DNA from 2 places in the Lactobacillus sp. 3B(2020) genome. Region 2 is predicted to be linked to the other one. Evidence: riboswitches for the same ligand, from Rfam matches in the RefSeq annotation. Region 2 holds a riboswitch; the other holds the start of a gene.
The links. A riboswitch is a leader RNA that binds a small molecule or an ion and turns the genes downstream of it on or off. The one in region 2 is predicted to bind lysine.

Region 1 (10,314 bases), 560 kb from region 2:
AGTTAAAGCCTGGCAAGCGATGGTTAAGGATTATCAGGGAAGGATGGCAGAGCATCATGCCGACTAGTGCGTTACATTCTGAATGGCTTCAATGGCAAGATGAAACTTTCCCAACTTTGGTCTGTCTACATGGCTTTACGGGCACACTAAATACTTTTCAAAATTTAACATGGCCCCATAATTGGAATGTATTAGGGGTCGATTTGATTGGCCACGGCCAAAGTCCAATTTATGTTCATCCAGACGAATATCGCATGCCCAGAGTAATTCAAAATTTAAAAAAATTAATGCTCGATTTAAGGATTGCAAAGTATACTTTACTTGGTTACTCAATGGGTGGTCGGGTTGCCTTGGCTTGGGCCCTGAATGATCCAAAGGTCGTACGGGTGATTTTAGAAAGTTCCCGCCCGGGGATCGCTGACGATCGGGCACGCCAAGAACGCCAGGTTAAGGATAATCAGCTGGCTAGGCGACTTTTAACGCAACCGCTTTTAAACTTTGTAAATGATTGGGAGAACTTACCCTTATTTGCGACGCAACGAAAACTGCCAGCTATAGTTCAGGACCGGGTGCGGCAAGAACGCCTAAGCCAAGTCCCGTATGGATTAGCAATGAGTTTAATGATGATGGGAACGGGTCAGCAAACTAATTATTGGCCCCAGTTGAGCCAAATTTGTCCGGGCCTGTTGATTACTGGGAATACTGATAATAAATTCCAGCGAATTGCGATGGCAATGCAAACAGTTGCCCCTCAATTACAGCATCAGGAGCTTTCAGGTGGTCACTGTGTTCATCTGGAAAATCCGCTGCTGTTTAGTCAAACAGTTATTAATTACTTAAATCATTAAGCTTCACAAGTTAATTAATTATTAAAATTAGTTTGTGATATAATTAACGTGATGATGAGGAGGAACTACTAATGCCATGTACTACGATTTTAGTTGGGAAAAAAGCTAGTTTGAATGGGTCCACGATAATTGCCCGCCAAGAAGACTATGGCCAAGCTTTAAATCCGCAACGGTTTGTTTTAGTAACCCCAGACCAATAGCCGCGCAAATACGCTTCGAAGACGACCAGTTTTAAGTGTACCTTACCGGATAACTCCCTTCGCTATACTTCAGACCCCGATGCGGATCCCTCTTATGGAATCTTTGGGGCTGCTGGAATTAATGAAGCTAATGTAGCGATGACGGCGACTGAAACCAGTACCACTAATTCTCGAATCCTAGGAATTGATCCCTACAACGAAGAAAGCGGGATTGGAGAAGAGGATTTTGTGACCTTAATTCTCCCTTACATTCATAGTGCCCGGGAAGGGGTACAACGATTAGGCAAATTATTAGCTACGGCCGGAACCTATGAATCAAATGGGATTGCCTTTAGTGATCAAAATGAAGTATGGTACGTTGAAACGATTGGTGGTCTCCACTGGGCAGCAATTCGCATTCCGGATGATTGTTACGTGATTGCGCCAAACCGGTTTAACATCACCGCGTTTGATTTTAATTCGGTCGATACGATGGCCAGTCCAGATTTACCAGCCTTAATTGAAAAGTATCACCTTAATCCTGACCAAAATGGTTATAATCTTCGTCATATTTTTGGAAGCACGACCATGCAGGATGCACGGTATAACAATCCCCGGACTTGGTATGTCCAAAAACTTTTTGGTGGAGCACCAATGACTGACCCCACTTCAATGGATCAACCTTTCTGTTGCCATCCTGACCATTTGATTGCCGTTGAAGAGATTAAACAAGCCTTGAGTTCGCATTATCAAAATACGGTCTACGATCCGTATGACGGTACTTCTGGTAAGCAATTCCGGCCAATTGCCTTGAACCGGAACTTAGAATTACACATCCTTGAAATTCGTTCGCAGGTTCCAGCAAGCTTGGCCGCGATTCACTGGCTGGCCTTTGGACCAAATACTTTTAATGCGGTAGTACCATTTTATGCGAACGTTTTGACCACCCCAGCGCCGTACGAAAAAACGAGCCAGCAATTTGATCCGACTAACATGTACTGGTTAACCAATACCTTAGCTGCCCTTGGCGATCGGCGTTATCAGGCGGTCGCTGGAAAAGTTGAGGCCTTTGAACAAACGGTCGTTGCTAAGTGTCGCCATCTACAATTACAAGCAGATCGACAGGCAAGCATTCAAGCGGATATCCCAGCTTATCTAACTCGGGTTAACGATGAAATGGCCACGATTAGTCAACAAGCAGCAATTAAGTTGCTTGGCGAATTAGTTAAGGATGCTTTCCCTCATGAACAACTTTCTTATTAGTGCTTTAATAGTTTTAAAAAGCGACGTGAACACAAAAATGTTCCGTCGCTTTTTTTAGTCTGTTCCATTACTATCGCCAATTTATTGAAAGTGCTTTCATTAAGAATTATAATTAATATGTAAATTATTTAACAAAGGAGTGGATTGGGATGGAAAAGACTGTTAAAAAGCATAAGTTTAAAATGCCGTCAGCCTTTACGATTTTATTCATTATTATTGTAATTGTCGCAATTTTGTCCTGGATTATTCCAGCTGGAAAATATTCAACCGATAGTGGGGGAAATATTATTGCCCATACTTATCGAACCGTAAAGTCTAATCCGCAAGGGTTATGGGATGTTTTCATGGCGCCGGTGATTGGGATGGTCGGCGATGATAAGACTGACGGGGCAATTTCGGTATCGCTTTTTATTTTGGTTATTGGTGGCTTTTTAGGAGTGGTAAATAAAACCCGCGCCCTTGATGAAGGGATTAGTTCAATTGTCCGTAAATACAAGGGAAAGGAAAAGCAATTAATTCCAATCTTGATGATGCTCTTTGCCCTAGGGGGTTCAACCTACGGGATGGCGGAAGAAACGATTGCTTTTTACCCGCTCTTAATTCCAGTGATGATCGGGGTTGGCTTTGATTCAATTGTTGCCGTTGCCATTGCTTTGATTGGTTCGCAAGTTGGGTGTTTAGCCTCAACGGTTAATCCCTTTGCAACTGGGGTTGCTTCGCAGACTCTAAACATTTCTCCGGGGAATGGCTTGCTTTCCCGGATGCTTCTCTGATTGATTGTTGTTGGAATTAGTATCGCTTACGTTTACCACTATGCTTCAAAGATTGAAAAGGACCCCACCAAGTCTTTTGTTTATCATCAACGCAAAGAAGACTTGCAACGGTTTGCAATTCCAGAACGGACCGAGGATGAAGCAACAATTACGGGTCGGCAAAAAGCGGTTCTGTGGCTCTTTGGCTTAACCTTTGTGATTATGATCCTCGGCTTAGTGCCATGGTCAAGTTTAAACCAACATTTTACCTTCTTTGATCACTTAAATACATGGATCACTACGACGCCAGTTTTAGGGACGGTTTTCGGGAAAGACGCGGTAGCGCTTGGAACGTGGTACTTCAATGAAATTACAATGTTATTCTTCCTCATGTCTGTGATTATTATGTTTGTCTACCACATGAAGGAAAGTGACTACATCGAAGCCTTCATGAGTGGAATGGGGGACTTCTTGAGCGTGGCCATCATTGTTGCCGTTGCCCGGGGAATTCAAGTCATTATGAATAATGGTTTAATTTCCGGGACGATTCTCCACTGGGGTGAATTAGGCCTAGCTCATTTATCACAAAGTATCTTTATCTGTTTAACTTTCGTCTTCTATATCTTGATGTCCTTCTTGATTCCATCAACCTCCGGACTTGCAGCTGCAACGATGGGGATTATTGGGCCAATGGGACACTTTGCTCACGTTTCAAGCGACCTGGTCATTACGGCTTACCAAGCTGGCTCCGGTTGGGTTAATCTGATCACCCCAACTTCCGGGGTTGTGATGGGAGCGATGGCAGTGGCGCATATCAACATTAGTACTTGGTGGAAGTGGATTGCTAAATTAATGTTGTACTTGTTTATTGCCATCTGTCTATTTTTAGGAATCTCAGCGATTTTATAAAGGGAGCGACTTAAATGACTGAAAAAACAGTGATTACTGATCAGATTAAAATAGCAGCAGTTGAAGCCCTGAAGGCCTTAATTGCCCAACCGTCATATAACCAACCAGCTGAGTCTGGCGCTCCATTTGGACCAGGTATTCGGCAAGCCTTAGATCAGATGATGGCTTTATGTGATCAATTAGGTTTTCGGACTTATACTGATCCAGCTGGCTACTATGGTTATGCCGAAATCGGAGAAACTGGGCCAACCTTCGGGATTATCGGTCACCTAGATACCGTCCCCGCAGGAGATTTAACGGCTTGGGATACCGATCCTTTTCAACCAATAGTTAAGGATGGCAAGCTCATTGGTCGGGGCGCCCAAGATGATAAGGGACCAACGATTGCGGCTTTGTATGCCGTTAAGGCTTTGCTAGATGCCGGTTATCACTTGAAGCAAAAGATTCGTTTCATTTTTGGGACCGACGAAGAAATTCTTTGGCGCGGAATTGCCAAGTATAACGAAAAAGAATCTCCAATTGATGCTGGGATTGCGCCTGATGCGGAATTCCCATTGATCTATGCTGAAAAAGGCCTCCTTCAGGCTTATTTGGTTGGACCAGGGACCGACCAATTTAGCTTAAAGATGGATAATGCTTTTAATGCGGTTCCGGCAAAGGCCGAATACGCGGGGCCAAAGTTAGCTGCCGTTGTTGCGGCGCTTAAAAAGCACAACTTTGAATTTGAAGCAACTGACAGCAAGGTTGCAGTCTTGGGAAAGTCAGTCCACGCTATGAATGCTCCTCAAGGAACCAATGCAGTTTTGCGTTTATTAATTGCAATGAACGATGTTTTTGATTTCAAACCCTTGAAGTTTATTGGTGAGCTCTTCAAAGAAGATGCAACGGGGGAGAATGTTTTAGGGAAGATTGAAGATGAATCGGGGCAATTAACCTTTAATATTTCAACCTTTAATGTGAATGAAAAAGAAACGCGGCTCCAAATTGACTTACGCTTACCAGCAACAATTTCCAAAGAACAAATTATCAAGCAACTTGATGCGCGGGTTAAGAAATTTGATCTTCATTATGAAGATTACGACTACTTAGCGCCATTGTTTGTGCCAAAGGATAGTGCTTTGGTAAAGACCTTAATGGCCGTTTACCGGGAAAAGACCGGTGATCAAACTGCTGAACCAACGATTTCTGGTGGGGCAACCTTTGCCCGAACCATGCATAATTGTGTGGCCTTTGGGGCCATGTTGCCAGATGTACCAGACTTTATGCACCAAGCGAACGAACAATGGCCGCTTGCTAGCATGTATAAGACAATGGATATCTATGCAGAAGCGATTAAGCGCCTGTGCTTTGAATAAAACGATTTCGTTTTTGAAACCATACCAGACCGAATCGGATAGCAAGGAAGGCAGTGGCTATTCGGCGATTATACTGGTGTGATCAACTAAATAATAAAAAAGGGCCACTAATAAAGGTTAAGGTGGGTGAGTTAGACAGGTTTTTCTGTCGTTTGTGAACCTCTGCAAGGCCCTGGAGGATAATGCCGATAATCATGAAGGCGATGTCCTCTTGGCCCTGTTGTAACCTTTAAGTTAGTGGTCTTTTCGTTTTTTCGCAGTCTTCTACAGCTATTGGTTTGACAAATTAGCTAATCTTTTACGTTTACTGTTACTGGCTTGGGTAAGCTGGTGACGAATTGATGGTAAGCTTCATCTTCACTAGTCATCGTGATGTCAAAATCATCGGCAGTGAAGTCGGCTTGGTGTAAGTGGGTTTCATCAACGGTAAGGGTATGGGTAACCGTGGCATTTCCAATTAATTCAATGAAGTAACGATGGTTGGTAAAGTGCAGGACCGTTTGTACCATGCCACCAGGATTATAAACCTTAATTGGGGTTTCAAAGTGGCCTAAATCCGGATGGGTTAAGGCAAAGGCCAAACTTGTTGCGGACATCCCCGTCCCACAGGCGTTAGTAAACCCAACTCCTCGTTCAAAGGTCCGGACAAAGAGCTCATTTGGTCCCAGAATCTTAGCGAAGTTGAGGTTAACCCCATCAGTAAAGTATGGATTTTTCCCGTTAAGATATTCCCCAAGTTCCTTCATCATTGGACCAACCAATAGATCTTCATCCCCAAAGGCAATTAAGTGGGGATTAGGGACTGCTAAACTGGTAAATTTCACTCCCGGCGCAAGCTCTGGAAGGTAATCATCAATGATACGGTCACGCCCAAGCTTTTCAAATGGTAAGGCCGCGGCATTAAAACGGACGGGCGAAATTTCAACGGCAAAGGCAGGCACACCGGTAGCAAAATCGGCTTGCTTTTTAACCGTGAGGTCGGCTTGCTTGGTTTCAACCTTAAACTCGGTTTGGCCAGTTTTTTCACTTAAGTAGCGAGCAACGGTCCGCAAGCCGTTGCCACACATGGAAGCTTCACTCCCGTCAGCGTTGATTACCCGCATTTGGCCAAGGACATCATCGTGATCAGACTTATTAACCACAAGGACCCCGTCAGCCCCGTTTAAAATCCCGTTAGCCGGGGCACAAAGCTTTTGTCCTAAGGTAACTAATTCAGCATCGGTCAAAGGTTGGTCAAGTTCAGTTTGATCTAAGATAAAAAAGTGGTTAAATGAACCGTGGACTTTAAGTAATTTTGTCATGTTTTTCCTCGCTTTAATTAAAGAAGTGGTGGTTAATTGCCTTGATGGCCTGGTTAGTATCGGTAGGGTCGACCCCAATCATGGTGGCAATCTTGGAAGCCCCTTGGTTAATCATTTGGATCGCAATGTGTTCTTTAGCTAGGATACCAAGAATTTCCGCTGGCACAGTTGGGGAGGTGGCCATTCCCTCGCCAACGACCGTGATTAAGGCAAAGTCATTAATCCATTCCAAACGGTCGGGATTAACCGTTGCTTGAATTTCATCGCAAATTTCGTCAATGATTTCTGGCGTTAACTTATGCTTATCAAAGACAATGGTAATATCATCAATCCCGGATGGCATATGCTCATAAGAAACGTCATGTTCTTGGAGAATCGTTAAGATTTGTAAGGTGAAGCCGGCTTCCTTATTAAGGAGATATTTATGCAGGTAAAGGGCAGCAAAGTGCTTTCCCGCGGCAATCCCGGTTACGGGAGAGCTTGGCTGAAAATTGTGATCCGGAACGATCAGCGTTCCCGGTTTTTCTGGGGCCCAAGTATTCTTAACGTTGATGGGAATTCCCGCCGCAATCACCGGTAAGAGAGCTTCATCATGGAAAACTGAGAAACCAGCATAAGAAAGTTCCCGCATTTCGCGATAAGTCATTTTCTTAATGGGGGTTGGATGTTCAACTAACTTTGGGTCGACCGCATAAATTGAGTCAACATCGGTAAAGTTTTCGTATTTCTCAGCTCCCAGACCACGAGCAAGGATCGCTCCGGTAATGTCAGACCCACCCCGGGAAAAAGTTGCAATGTAGCCCGCCATCGTAAAGCCAAAAAAGCCTGGAACCACTACCCGTTCATCATCAGCAACCTTAAAGTCTTGGAGTCGGTAGTAGGTTTCCGGCGCCACCACCGCATTGTTCGGGGTTCCCGTAACCATGATCCCGATAGCTTGCGGATCAGCAAACCGGGCTTTGATGCCCAAGTGATTTAAAATAGCGGCTAATAACCGGGCATTTAATCGTTCGCCATGCGCTTTAAAGGTCGCCATTAAGTATGAATCAGCGGGGTAATTGCCATTTGGCAAATTTACTAAGGCTTTGTGAATGGGGGCCAAGGCTTCCGCTGGTAAGTTAAAGTAATCCCCAATTGCCTGGTAGCGCTCAAAAATTTGGGTGACCGTGGCTTGATAAGCTTGCCCTTGTAAAACTTCATTCGCATACTTAATCAAGAGGTCAGTGACCTTTGTATCAGTCGATTCCCTTTTTCCGGGTGCGGAAGTCACAATCACCTTGCGGTCTTGATCGGCCTGAATAATTCTGATTGCTTGCGCAAAGGCCGCTCCGTTAGCAAGCGAACTGCCCCCAAATTTAATGACTTTCATATTTATGCACTCCTTTAGCAATTTCCGAAAATATTTTAATAGAATTCTAACACTGATTTCAAGCAGTGCAAGTCATAACTTTTTAGTAAAACGTTGAACTAAAGGGCTCAAAATTTGAACTTATATGTAGATTTTGACAAAAAATTAAAGTTAAATTAAAAACCCCTTGACGTCAGCAACAAATAATTATAAACTACCATTAAATCGAAGAGGCGCAACTGACAAGAGTAGCAGTTCCGAGTTTGCCGAAAACAATGAAAAATTGTGAAAGGGGAGGTTGCCGAAGTGATCACTGATACGGCTAGGTGATTAGCTGGGTCGACATAGAAGATATGTCGGACTGTCGCCGGACAAAAGGAGCCGGCGGTGCGCTATCGACTTTATTAAGGATATTGACTTAGTAAGCTCCCAGTGCATCGCCACCGCGGAGCTTTTTATTTTGCTGGCAGAATTGGAGGATAGGAATGCAACAAACAAGTCAACCATTGGAAGTTAACGATGCTGGTCACTTAATGATTGGTGGCGTTGATAGTCTGGAGCTCGCTAACCAGTATCAAACCCCGTTAGTTGCTTATGATGTAACTAAGATTCGTGATCAGATTCACCGTTTCCAACAAGTTTTTGAAGCCGCCGGAGTTGATTACGCCGTTTCATTTGCTAGTAAGGCCTTGGCCATTAAAGCGATCTACCAAGTGATGAAAGCTGAAGGGGCCCACGCCGATGTTGTTTCGGGCGGTGAATTATACACAGCTAAAAGTGCTGGCTTTCCAATGGCTAAGGTTAGCTATCATGGGAATAATAAGTCTAAACAGGAATTAAGCGAAGCCCTTGATGCTGGGGTCGGCATGATCGTAATTGATAACTTCCACGAAATTGATCTGTTAAAGGAACTGCTTGCCAAACGAAATCGAAAGCAAGCGGTAATGTTACGGTTAACCCCAGGTATTACTGCTCATACGAATGAGTATATCCAAACCGGACAAGTTGATTCCAAGTTTGGCTTTGACCTCGCTTCGGGACAAGCTGATCGTGCCCTGCAGCTCGTCCTAGCCGATGACCACTTTGATGTTCGCGGGATTCATGCCCACATTGGTTCGCAAATCTTTGATGTGCAAGGCTTTGCCGGCGTCGCTAAGAAGTTAGTTGCGGTGGCTAAGCATTTCCAAACTGAGTTTGCTTATGTCCCAGCAATTATCAATGTCGGCGGCGGTTTCGGTATTCGCTACGTCAGTGCTGACCATCCTCAAGCACCAGAAGCTTTTGTTAAGACGATCGTTGATGAAATTAAAACAGCCACAGGAGAAGCTGATTTACCAATGCCAGCCATCTGGATTGAACCGGGACGGTCTTTAGTGGGACCTGCTGGCTACAACCTCTATACCGTTGGCAGTCGAAAAGATATTCCAGGTTTCAAGCCGTTCGTTTCCGTTGACGGGGGGATGGGTGATAATATTCGGCCAGCTCTTTACCAAGCAGAATACGAAACGATTTTGGCCCGGGATCCAAAGGCCAAAGCAGTCGAAACGGTACGGATTGCTGGTAAGTATTGTGAATCTGGTGATATTCTTAGCCAAGGGCAACCGCTCCCGGCTACCCAACCAGGAGACGTCCTCGCGATGCTTGCTACCGGCGCTTACGGCTACTCAATGGCTTCTAATTATAATCGGAATCCTCGCCCGGCAGTCGTCTTTGTTGAAAACGGTAAAAGTTACCTTGTTGTAAAGCGCGAGTCTTATGCCGAGTTAGTGCAAAATGATCAGGATTATCCAAACGCTTAAAAGAAAATTTCTACTTATTATATGGAGGTACACAAATGGCAACTCTTGATGCCCAATCAATCATTAACTACATCGCAACTGCAGAAAAGAAAACCCCGGTTAAGGTTTACTTGAAGGGACCGCATTTAGACCAAGTCGAATTTCCAGCAAGTACTGATCCCTTTATTGAAACGACAACGGGGGTGCTCTTCGGCGACTGGAAAGTTGTTAAGCCCTTCTTGGCTTCGCACAAAGCGGACTTCACTAGTGTCCGGATTGAAAATAACGCGCGGAATTCAGCCGTTCCATTGTTGGATATGAAGGAAATTAATGCACGGATCGAACCGGGGGCAATCATTCGCGACCAGGTTGTAATTGGCGATAATGCCGTGGTAATGATGGGCGCAACCATTAATATTGGGGCTGAAGTTGGTGAAGGTTCAATGATTGATATGGGAGCCATCCTTGGTGGCCGGGCGATCGTTGGTAAAAACTGCCACATCGGTGCCGGAACTGTCCTGGCTGGGGTGGTCGAACCAGCGAGTGCTCAACCAGTCCGGGTTGATGATGATGTCTTGATC
Region 2 (10,314 bases):
AAACAAATGAAATTTGAAGAATTAAAAGGATTTGCTTTTGACTTAGATGGGGTAATTGCGGATACAGCAAAATTCCACAGCCAAGCTTGGCATCAAACTGCTGATAAAGTTGGTACCACTTGGACACCAGAATTACAAGAAGCCTTAAAAGGGGTTAGCCGGATGGACTCCTTAGAAATGATTCTAAAAGCTGGTGGCCACGAAAATGACTACACCCAAGCCGAAAAAGAAGCTTTGGCCGCGGAAAAGAACGAAAACTATGGCAAATTAATTGCTACTTTAACTCCTGATGATATTTTACCGGGGATGAAGGCTTTCTTAGATGAATTAGTTGCCAACAGCTACAAGCTTTCCTTGGCTTCCGCTTCAAAGAATGCCCCGAAGATTTTAAAGTACCTTGGGCTTACTGATTACTTTGTGGGAATTGTAGATCCAGCAACCTTGCATGCCGGGAAACCCGATCCCGAAATTTTTGCCCGGGCCGCTGAAATTCTTGATTTACCTGCTAACCAAGTCGCCGGTTTAGAAGATTCTAGTGCTGGGATTGAATCAATTAATGGGGCCGGAGAACTTTCAATTGGGATCGGTTCTCAATTGAAAGCCGCTAAGGTCATCTTTAACAGTACCGCTGAAGTTAGCCTCGCTAATATTAAGGCGGCACTGGCGGAATAATCGTTTCAACACTTACTTATTTGTGATATTTTGCAGATAGGGAAAAACTCCTTGATGGCCTGGTTGGGATAAGCAGAACGCAGGTTGATTCATTAGCATCGACCTTGCGTTCGCCCTGATCTGCTAAGGCCGTGCTTTTTGACCTTAGTTACTGAGTAACATTCGGAGATGATAAAGAGGGTGAGAAGAAGCCTCGCGTTTCTTCTCACCCTCTTTTTTCATCTCAAATTTCCAGTCGAGGTAGTGACTAATTATTAACTGAATTTAAAATTGATGATGATCTGATTTCATCCATTCGCAAGCCATGTCAACCCAGTGGGCAACGTGGGGTTGGTTACCTTCTGGATGATGAGCAACCAAGCCGTTGGCGATGTCCATGCCGTGAGGACCATGCTCAAATAAATGAATTTCCTGGGAAATATTTTGGGCTTGTTGAGCGAGAAAATAATTTAAACTGTTTTGGACAGGAACGATTGGATCGTCAACTGTTGCCCAAATAAAAGTTGGCCGGTTAGTAGCAGTGACGTGATGACTAGCGCTAAAGAAGGCGGGATCATCTGTCCATTGATTGCGAGTCGTTTGGTCAGTTGGAAAGCCGGCATCAAAATCAATAACGGGATATCCTAAAACAAGGTCAGTGAAACTGAGGTCACTTGCAGAATAGCCACTTGCCTTGGTGAGCCATTCACTATCCCAATAGTCGTTGTAAAGGCCGGCGATTTGTCCCCCAGCGGAAAAGGCCATTAGGTGAAGGCGATTGTTTAGGTGCCATTCAGACTGGTGAAGCTTGATTTGGTGAACAGCTTCCGCAACATCAAGTACTGGGGCCGGATAAAGGGGCGTTTGTTGACTAACAAAGGTGTAGCGGAGAATGAAAACCGCATAGCCTTTAGCTGAGAACGCTAACGCTGTCTTTTCGGTCTCTTCTTCGGGAATATGAGTCATTGAACCACCTGGAATGATCAAAAGGGGTTCGAAGACTTGAACTTCACTATTAGGAGTTGGGGTTTGTAAGTATGCCGTCATGGTTGCTTGGGTTGCTCGCTTGGCGCTCTTGAGGGATTGAGTTAAAATTTCCATATTAACACTTCTTTCAAAAATTTTATCTGGGGGCATTATAGTGCAGAATCAAGTTCAAGAAAAGGGATGCTGGTTAACTCCGGATGATCTTCTTAAAGTGCAAGCGTTACTTAGTGACCAGGCATTGGCACTGGCAGCGGGGATAACCTTGGTTGCGGACCGCAACGTCCAAGTTTGGGCATTAAATAATTGGCTTAGCCAACAGCGACTTTGGGGGATCTGGCGCGGAAATGATTTAATCGGCCTAATCTCTGCCTTTCCATTTAATGAAAAGCAAACGGAATTAGGATATTTACTTCGTCAAAATGAGTGGCACAAAGGAATTATGGGACGTGCAGTTGCGGACTTTCTTAAAGCTAATCCAGATGATCATTGGTTTGCTAGGGTTGAACCACAAAACGTGGCCTCTCAACGGATTTTGGTTAAGTGTGGCTTTCAACAAATTGCTAAGTCGGCAACTTGGCTTGAGTATCAGCGGTGATCAGGAAGGGATCCCTTTGCTTGCATAAAAAACAGATCCCCGTTATAATAAATAAGATTATTTAAGAAGAGGTTGCATCCTTCAAGAGTAAACCGACCGAGGTAAGCAAGTACCGAAAGGCGGTGGAAAGGGAATGGTGCCGAAACCAAGCGTTCCTTGCTAAGCGATTGGTTGGGCCGACGTTTAAGAGACGCCGGACTGTCGCGAAAGTCGCGGAGCGCTTCTACGATCGTACTAATTAATAGTGGGGTTGACCGAGCGTTTGGTGGTTAGCCCCTTTTCTTATACAATTATTCAAGATTAATTTAGGAGGAATTAGTTATGGATGGAAATGGTGAAGGACAAATTAAGCGGTCCCTCCAAACCCGTCACTTAACCATGATTGCCCTTGGGGGCTCGATTGGGACGGGACTCTTCATCGCTTCGGGTTCCGCAATTACAACTGCCGGACCTGGGGGTGCTTTGCTTGCTTATGCGGTTATGGGGGTAATGGTCTACTTCCTGATGACCAGTTTAGCCGAAATGGCGACCTACATTCCCTTAACGGGATCATTTGCCGCTTATGCTGGTAAATTTGTTAGTCCGGCAATGGGATTTGCTCTCGGCTGGAATTATTGGTTTAACGGGGCAATTACCGTACCGGTTGAAATCACGACTGTTGGGATTGTTATGAACTTCTGGTTCCCACACGTGCCGGCCTGGATGTTTAGTGGGGCAATTTTCTTAGTTATCTTCGTGATTAATTACCTTTCAGTTCGTTCCTACGGGGAAACCGAGTTCTGGTTAGCTTTAATTAAGGTCTTGGCCGTGGTTGCCTTCTTAATTGTTGGGGTCCTTGTGATCTTTGGAATTATGGGTGGTAAGGCCCCAATTGGAATGCGGAACTTTACCTATAAGGATGCACCATTTGTCCATGGGTTCCCAGGAATTATTACAGTTTTCCTAGTTGCCGGGTTCTCATTTCAAGGGACAGAAATGATTGGGATTGCAGCTGGGGAATCAGCTCATCCAGAAAAGTCCGTTCCAGAAGCCATTAAGTCAACTTTCTGGCGGATCCTGTTGTTCTACATTTTGACGATTTTTGTGATTGCCGTTATTTTGCCATATACCAACAAGAACTTGTTGAGTGCCGATGTTCAAGACGTCGTTACGAGTCCATTTACCTTGATTTTCCAACGGGCCGGTCTCGCTGCCGCAGCTAGCGTGATGAACGCGGTGATCTTGGTTGCGGTTATCTCATCAGCTAATTCCTGGATGTATGCTTCAACCCGGATGCTTTATTCCCAAGCGCGGGAAGGCTTCGCTTGGAGGATTTTTGGAATTGTTAACAAGCGGGGAATTCCAATCTATGGTTTGCTTGGAACGACGGTGGTCGGCGTACTTGTTTGGCTAACTCAATTTATTGGGCCAGAAGCCTACAACTATCTTGTAGCTGCTTCCGGTTTGTGTGGTTTCATCGCTTGGTTTGGGATCGCAATTAGTCACTATCGCTTTCGGCGGGCTTTCATTGCTCAAGGACATGATTTGAGTGAATTAAAGTACCACGCTTTGCTCTTCCCCTTCGGGCCAATCTTTGCCTTCATCCTTTGTATCATCGTAATTGCTGGGCAAAATATTGATGCCTTTGTTAAGCTTGATTGGTCAAACATCTTGATCACCTACATGAGTTTACCGATTGTTGTGATCTTGTTCTTCTACTACAAGCTTCGTTACGGTTCTAAGTTGATCCCACTAGAAGAAGTTGATCTTTCCCGGAGCACAAAAGGTGAACAGTACGAAAATAAAGAAGAAGAGTAACCATAAAAAAGTTGTTCTAAAGCTAATTAGAAGTTGTGAAGATAGGGAATCTAATTTTCACAGCTTCTTTTTTGTAGAGAAGCGTGTATAATGAAAAACGTTGCTTTAAGCTCGAATTGGATATAAGAGAGGAAGAAAACCATGATTGTACTTGCCGGAACCATTGGCGCTGGAAAGACTAGTTTAACGCAATTACTTGCCGATCATTTGGGGACCAAGGCTTACTTTGAATCAGTTGATGATAACCCGATTTTACCTTTATTTTATAAGGATCCGCAAAAGTATGGCTTTCTCTTACAGATTTACTTTTTAAACCGCCGGCTTGAAGAAATCAAGGCTGCTTCTTTGCAGAAGTTAAGTGTTCTGGACCGATCAATTTTTGAAGATGACTTGATGTTTCGGATGAACGCTGATTTAGGGCGAGCCACTGAAACCGAAGCGGATATCTATGCTTCGCTTTTGAAGAATATGATGGAAGAATTACCAAACCAACAAACGGAGAAGAAACCGGATTTATTAATTCATATTCAAGTTTCTTTTCCAACGATGCTAGAACGGATTAAGAAGCGGGGCCGGGCTTACGAGCAAATTGAGACTGATCCAGCCCTGTACAATTATTACCAAGAATTGAACCATCGTTACGCAAGTTGGTATGATCAGTATCAAGAAAGTCCAAAGATGTTAATCAATGGGGATCAATACAACTTTGTGGAAGATCCCAAGGCCGCCCAAACGGTGTTAGAAATGATTGATGAAAAATTATCAGCATTAAATTTAAAATAGAGTTTGACAATTTGAAGTAAAAGGCTTAAACTGTAATAGTTGGTTTAAGCCAATACGGAGGATTAGCTCAGTTGGGAGAGCGTCTGCCTTACAAGCAGAGGGTCACAGGTTCGAGCCCTGTATCCTCCATTTTTTTATAATTATATGCGGATATGGCGGAACTGGCAGACGCGCAAGATTTAGGTTCTTGTGTCCTTGTGGCGTGGAGGTTCGAATCCTCTTATCCGCATCTTGAGGAGGGTGGGAAGAAACTCAAGTTTCTTCCCACCCTTTCTTGCATCTCCGAATGTTACTCAGTAACTAAGGTCAAAGCAGTAGCTGAATGGCAGTTGCTTCCCTAACGGTCGCACCAACCGATTCAGCCTTGCATGGGCTCACAAACGCCAAACCAGTTGGCTGGTTCGCTCCAAATCACGGCCTTAGCGGATAAGTGCGAACGAAAGGTCGATTCTAATGAATCAACCTTCGTCCTTCTTATCCCGACCAGGCCGTCAAGGAGCTTTTTTCCCAACCTCTTTCTTTTTACTAAAAAAGCATTACCTGAATAGAGATAAACCGTTTTGCCTAACTAGCCAAACTTTTTTAGTAAAATGGGAAATTAATGTTGACAGAAATGAGGTGCTCCTGTATTATATATAGATGTTGAGAGGATAACTTCTTAATCGTAGGTTAATCAAATGCGGAAGTAGTTCAGTGGTAGAACATCACCTTGCCATGGTGGGGGTCGCGGGTTCGAATCCCGTCTTCCGCTTTTTAATTATTTTGCACCCATAGCGCAATTGGATAGAGTGTCTGACTACGAATCAGAAGGTTGAAGGTTCGACTCCTTCTGGGTGCATCGACATCGGAAATTAGCTCAGCTTGGTAGAGCACTGCGTTCGGGACGCAGGGGTCGCAAGTTCAAATCTTGTATTTCCGATAAATACGTACGGATGAGTTCAGCAACCAAAAGCGTTGTTGAGCTCTTTTTTATTTCTCTCTGATGCCATGCGGTAGAATAGCAGTAGTATTATATTCGGAAACGAGTGATAATTATGAAACGCTTCGTTAACTTAATCAGTTTAGCATTTTTAAGTTGGGGGTTATTGAATGTCCCGGATAGTCAGGCTTCGGTAACGAGTCCTTTAGACGGCGTCAACGCTTTTTCAACGGCTACTGATGATATTACCGATTTACCAGACTCACCCCAAGCCCAACGTGCTGCTGCCAAACAACTTACGATTCCGAGTAGTTCGCCAATTCCCTTAGAAGGTTATCGTTGGCCGAGTCGACAAATTACGGTGTACATGGCCACTCAGGATCATCAGGTGCAAGCAGCCTTTCGAGAGGCGGTCAAAAAGTGGAATCAAACTAAGGCCGTCCATTTACACTGGATTAAAAGTCGGCAACGAGCAGAAGTAATTGTGACTGATGGGGATCTCCAAACAACTGGAAATAGTAATGTCGGTTACGTTACCAGTCAATTAGGATCCACCGAAACCCAATTTAATCCCGATACCCATGCCATGATCCGAGCTAAATCAACGCTGGATGCGGCCAAATTGCGATACGTAAACCGGCAGTATCGGGATCACGTTGCGGAACATGAATTAGGGCATGCTTTAGGTCTTGCCCATGCCCCTGAAGATTATCAGAGTGTAATGATTCCCCGGAATATTCGAAGGGGGATTAGTAAATTAGATCGGCAAGCAATTCGAAATTTATACGGGCTTAATTAGTTAAGGAGATCGTGGTTTCCTTGCAATCGTTTTCTCAATTCACAATCTCGTGCTATAATTAAAGCATTCATGACTTTGAGGTTGTGAAATTCGATAAAGGGTGTGGAATTTATGGCAAGTGTAAAAGATGGTTGGCATAAGGTCTTAGGTCATGATGTTTACGTTGAAGATGGTGGAGTGACCCATGGTAAACGAGTTACCGAAGATGGGCAAACCCTTGCTATTTACCCATACCGCCGGGAAGAGATTGGCGGTGACCAAGCCTTTTGGTTAACGACGGGTGTCTCCTTATCAACGCTTCGTCGAGGGCTTCAAACAGGTCTGTATTCCTTAGCTTAGGTGGTTACAAATGGAACAATTACAAGCGGAATTAGTAGCCCGTTACCAAGCAATTGCCCAAGAAAATCGGGAAGTTGTCCTCGCTGGTGGGTATCCCGATCTGCACGTTGATGATGATTGGCAAAATCAACGAGTAGGCCTAACTTTAGTGGTACCATTGCCAGTGCATTGGACCCGGAATCTTGGTTTTGCCATGGCGAAACTAAAGGAATTTGAACCAGAGCAGTATTATTATCCGGCAAAAGATCTGCACTTAACCGTAATCGATTTAGTTGCCGGAAAGGTTAACCAACAATTAACTGATTTCCCACTCGCAAAAATTAAAGCCACCTTGGCCAAAAGTTTAACCCAAGCGAAGGCCTTTGATTGGGAGCTAAGAGGATTAGTCGCTACGGATGGAGCTGTGATTGCTTGTGGTTATTATTCACCAGAATTAATGGCTTTACGAAAACAAGTGCGTGAAACTTTTAAAGCTGCCGGAACCCCGGTGAGTGAACACCGCCCGGCCTTTACGGCGCATGTTACGGTTGCCCGTTATCGGAAATTGTTAAGTGACCCGGGAGCCTTTTTGGGGATGGTTGATAACCTCAGAAATATCGGCTTTGGGGCAACCAAGGTACAAACTGTGAACTTGGTTTGGCATGATTGGTACAATCACCACCAAGAAGTGTTAGCAACGTATCATTTACAATAAAACGACCAGGAGAAAAATCTCGTTGGTCGTTTTTGTGTTTCTAAGGATGCTGATATGATTAGCAAAATTCTTGTTTTAGGGAGGAGTTCAAGCAGGTTCCTTTTGGAACTAATATCCTAATTGCTGTACCCAAGCCTTTAATTGGGCAATACTAAAATTATTAACCCGTTTAGCTGGTTTAACGTCACTCTTCGGCAGAAGTTGTTTAATGATTGCTTCACCGCGTTCAGGGGAACTAGAACCGGAAGTAGCAAATGGTACCACTACTTTGCCAGCTAAGGTTTGATGGGCCAAGAAATCATGGATGACCATTGGTGGAACTCCCCACCAGGTTGGATATCCAAGAAAGAGCACGTTGAAGTCAGGTAAAGTTAGTGGCTTAGCAGTTGGTGGCGTTGCCTGACCACTTTGTTCGCGGTTTGCCCGTGAGTTATCATTTTGCCAGTTGAGGTCAGCGTTGGTATATGGAACGGTAGCTTCAATTGCAAGGGGAGTTACCTTTAAAACTTGCCCTAAGCGTTCAGCTGCTTGTTTAGTTGTGCCAGTTTCTGAAAAATAAGCAATTGCAAATTTCATTTTTCCACCTCCAAATAGTTATCTTTATTATAATTCTGATCGTTAATTTTGATAAATGCTCATTTTATTGGTTTGTTGATACTGAAAATGCATGGTAGTAAAGATGATATAATAAGAATTGAATTTTAAGATGGGGTGGAGACAATGATTGAAATAAATAAGCACCGTTATTCATTCCCAAAGCTCTTAACCTTTGGCTTCATTATGGTAATCGCAATTGGGACGCTCTTATTACTTTTACCAATAGCGACACGGCCGGGACTACATACTTCTTTTATGACGGCTTTTTTTACCTCTACGAGTGCTACCTGTGTGACGGGCTTAACCTTAGTTGATACAGCTACGCACTGGGCGCCCTTTGGCCAGTTAGTGATTGCTGTTTTAATGGAAGTTGGGGGACTGGGGTTTATGACCTTTGCGGTTATGACGTCCTTATTAATTCGACGTCAATTAAAGATGTCGACTCGGTTTTTAGTTCAGGAGTCTTTAAACCTCGATAATGTCTCCCAAATTCAAGTGGTGACTTTGATTATTAAATTGTCCATCCTGATTCAACTATTGGGGACGGGACTCCTTTACCTTGACTTTGGTCGCCGCTATGGATGGTGGCATGGTTTATGGTTGAGTCTTTTCCATTCAATTTCGGCTTTTTGTAACGCTGGTTTTGATCTCTTTGGGAATTCCCTAGCCAACTTTAAAAATGACCCCTATTTATTGACTGTCTTTGCAATTTTAATTATTGCTGGGTCATTTGGGTTCTTAGTCTGGCAAGATATTTTGCAGTATCGGAAGGTTCATCGGATGTCCTTGCATACGAACCTAGCCTTGCGGACGGGGGCCATTATCATGGCTTTATCGGTCATTGTCTACTTATTAACTGAACGGAATTTAAGTCAGTTCCATGATGAGATGTCTTGGGGGATGCGCTTAATCAATTCGATTTTTATGGCGATTACGCCACGGACAGCCGGTTTGACGACCTTTTCCTATACTGAGCTTTCGGCTGCTGGATTATCATATACGATCCTCTTAATGTTTATCGGCGGGACGCCAGGATCAACAGCTGGGGGAATTAAGACCACCACGATTGGCTTATTAACTTTACAAGCGATTGCCACCTTACGGGGGCATCGGGATCCAACACTAGCGCACCGGCGTTTTCGGCAAGATAATGTTTTTCGGGCCCTGACTTTGTTATTTGTGGCCTTGGCAATCATCGCGATCGCAATTTTAATTTTGGCAGAAACCCAGGATTTGCCAAAGCATAATTCCTTGACTTATGTCACCTTTGAAGTAATGGCGGCCTTTGGGACGACCGGAATTTCCTTAGGAATTACTGCCAAGTTGAATTTACTTGGAAAATTAATCATTATGGCCTTGATGTTTATTGGCCGGGTTGGGATCTACACGGTAATGTTCTCCATCTTCAATGCCCAACCTAAGCAACCAAGTTATCGTTATCCAGAAGAAGGTGTTTTAATTGGCTAAAAAAGAAAGTTTTGCGGTAATCGGGTTAGGTCAATTTGGTTCCGCAATTTGTAAATCATTAGTCCGGGCCGGACAAGAAGTGATGGCAATTGATTCCAACGAAAGCGTCGTAAATGATTTCGCTGATATGGTGATGAGAGCAGTGATTGCCGATGCCCAGGATGAGGATGCAATGAAAGAACTTGACCTCGGTCACTTTGATCATGTCTACATTTCAATTGGTAAAAATATTGAAGCCAGTATCATGGCAACTCTGATTGCTAAGGATCTTGGTGCTAAGGATGTCGTCTGTCGGGCCGAAAACCGAAACCATGCACGGGTACTCGAACGGATTGGGGCCGATTTGGTCGTCCGTCCGGAACATGATTTGGCGGAACGGTTAGTCTTTTCGCGTTTGCATCCATCGGTAATTGATTACGTTCAAATTAGTCGGGATACAACTTTAGCAGAAGTAATTGTTAATAACGCGGCCTTCTATGATAAAACCCTGGATGAATTAGATTTCCGGAATCGGTATCACGTTAACGTAATCTTAGTTGTTAATGCCCAAGACAAAATCAACCAGATGCCAAGAGGGACTGATAAGATTCAGCGAGGCGACCGAATCACCGTCGTTGGGCCGCTTAATGCCATTGAGAAGTTAAATGATTTGTTGAAAGGCTAAAAGGCTTTCCCAGGGAAACCGG

Region 1: another riboswitch for lysine. It lies ahead of lysA (diaminopimelate decarboxylase); the one in region 2 lies ahead of GTO83_RS09080 (amino acid permease).

What each region holds. Positions count from the first base shown of each region.
Region 1 covers NZ_CP047410.1:1,240,012-1,250,325, reverse strand. Annotated here, with positions in the region: gene menD (2-succinyl-5-enolpyruvyl-6-hydroxy-3-cyclohexene-1-carboxylic-acid synthase) at 1-67, shown strand, start outside; gene menH (2-succinyl-6-hydroxy-2,4-cyclohexadiene-1-carboxylate synthase) at 57-848, shown strand; partial or broken gene GTO83_RS06130 (C69 family dipeptidase) at 920-2,290, shown strand; partial or broken gene GTO83_RS06125 (YfcC family protein) at 2,440-3,951, shown strand; gene GTO83_RS06120 (M20 family metallopeptidase) at 3,966-5,306, shown strand; gene dapF (diaminopimelate epimerase) at 5,597-6,607, opposite strand; gene GTO83_RS06110 (aspartate kinase) at 6,621-7,976, opposite strand; lysine riboswitch at 8,176-8,359, shown strand; gene lysA (diaminopimelate decarboxylase) at 8,441-9,754, shown strand; gene dapD (2,3,4,5-tetrahydropyridine-2,6-dicarboxylate N-acetyltransferase) at 9,790-10,314, shown strand, end outside.
Region 2 covers NZ_CP047410.1:1,799,312-1,809,625, reverse strand. Annotated here, with positions in the region: gene pgmB (beta-phosphoglucomutase) at 7-672, shown strand; gene GTO83_RS09090 (alpha/beta hydrolase) at 937-1,752, opposite strand; gene GTO83_RS09085 (GNAT family N-acetyltransferase) at 1,793-2,233, shown strand; lysine riboswitch at 2,292-2,464, shown strand; gene GTO83_RS09080 (amino acid permease) at 2,555-4,030, shown strand; gene GTO83_RS09075 (deoxynucleoside kinase) at 4,172-4,813, shown strand; tRNA gene GTO83_RS09070 (tRNA-Val) at 4,870-4,942, shown strand; tRNA gene GTO83_RS09065 (tRNA-Leu) at 4,960-5,042, shown strand; tRNA gene GTO83_RS09060 (tRNA-Gly) at 5,493-5,564, shown strand; tRNA gene GTO83_RS09055 (tRNA-Arg) at 5,578-5,651, shown strand; tRNA gene GTO83_RS09050 (tRNA-Pro) at 5,659-5,732, shown strand; gene GTO83_RS09045 (matrixin family metalloprotease) at 5,848-6,531, shown strand; gene GTO83_RS09040 (hypothetical protein) at 6,643-6,870, shown strand; gene GTO83_RS09035 (2'-5' RNA ligase family protein) at 6,881-7,564, shown strand; gene GTO83_RS09030 (flavodoxin) at 7,673-8,140, opposite strand; gene GTO83_RS09025 (TrkH family potassium uptake protein) at 8,285-9,628, shown strand; gene GTO83_RS09020 (TrkA family potassium uptake protein) at 9,621-10,292, shown strand.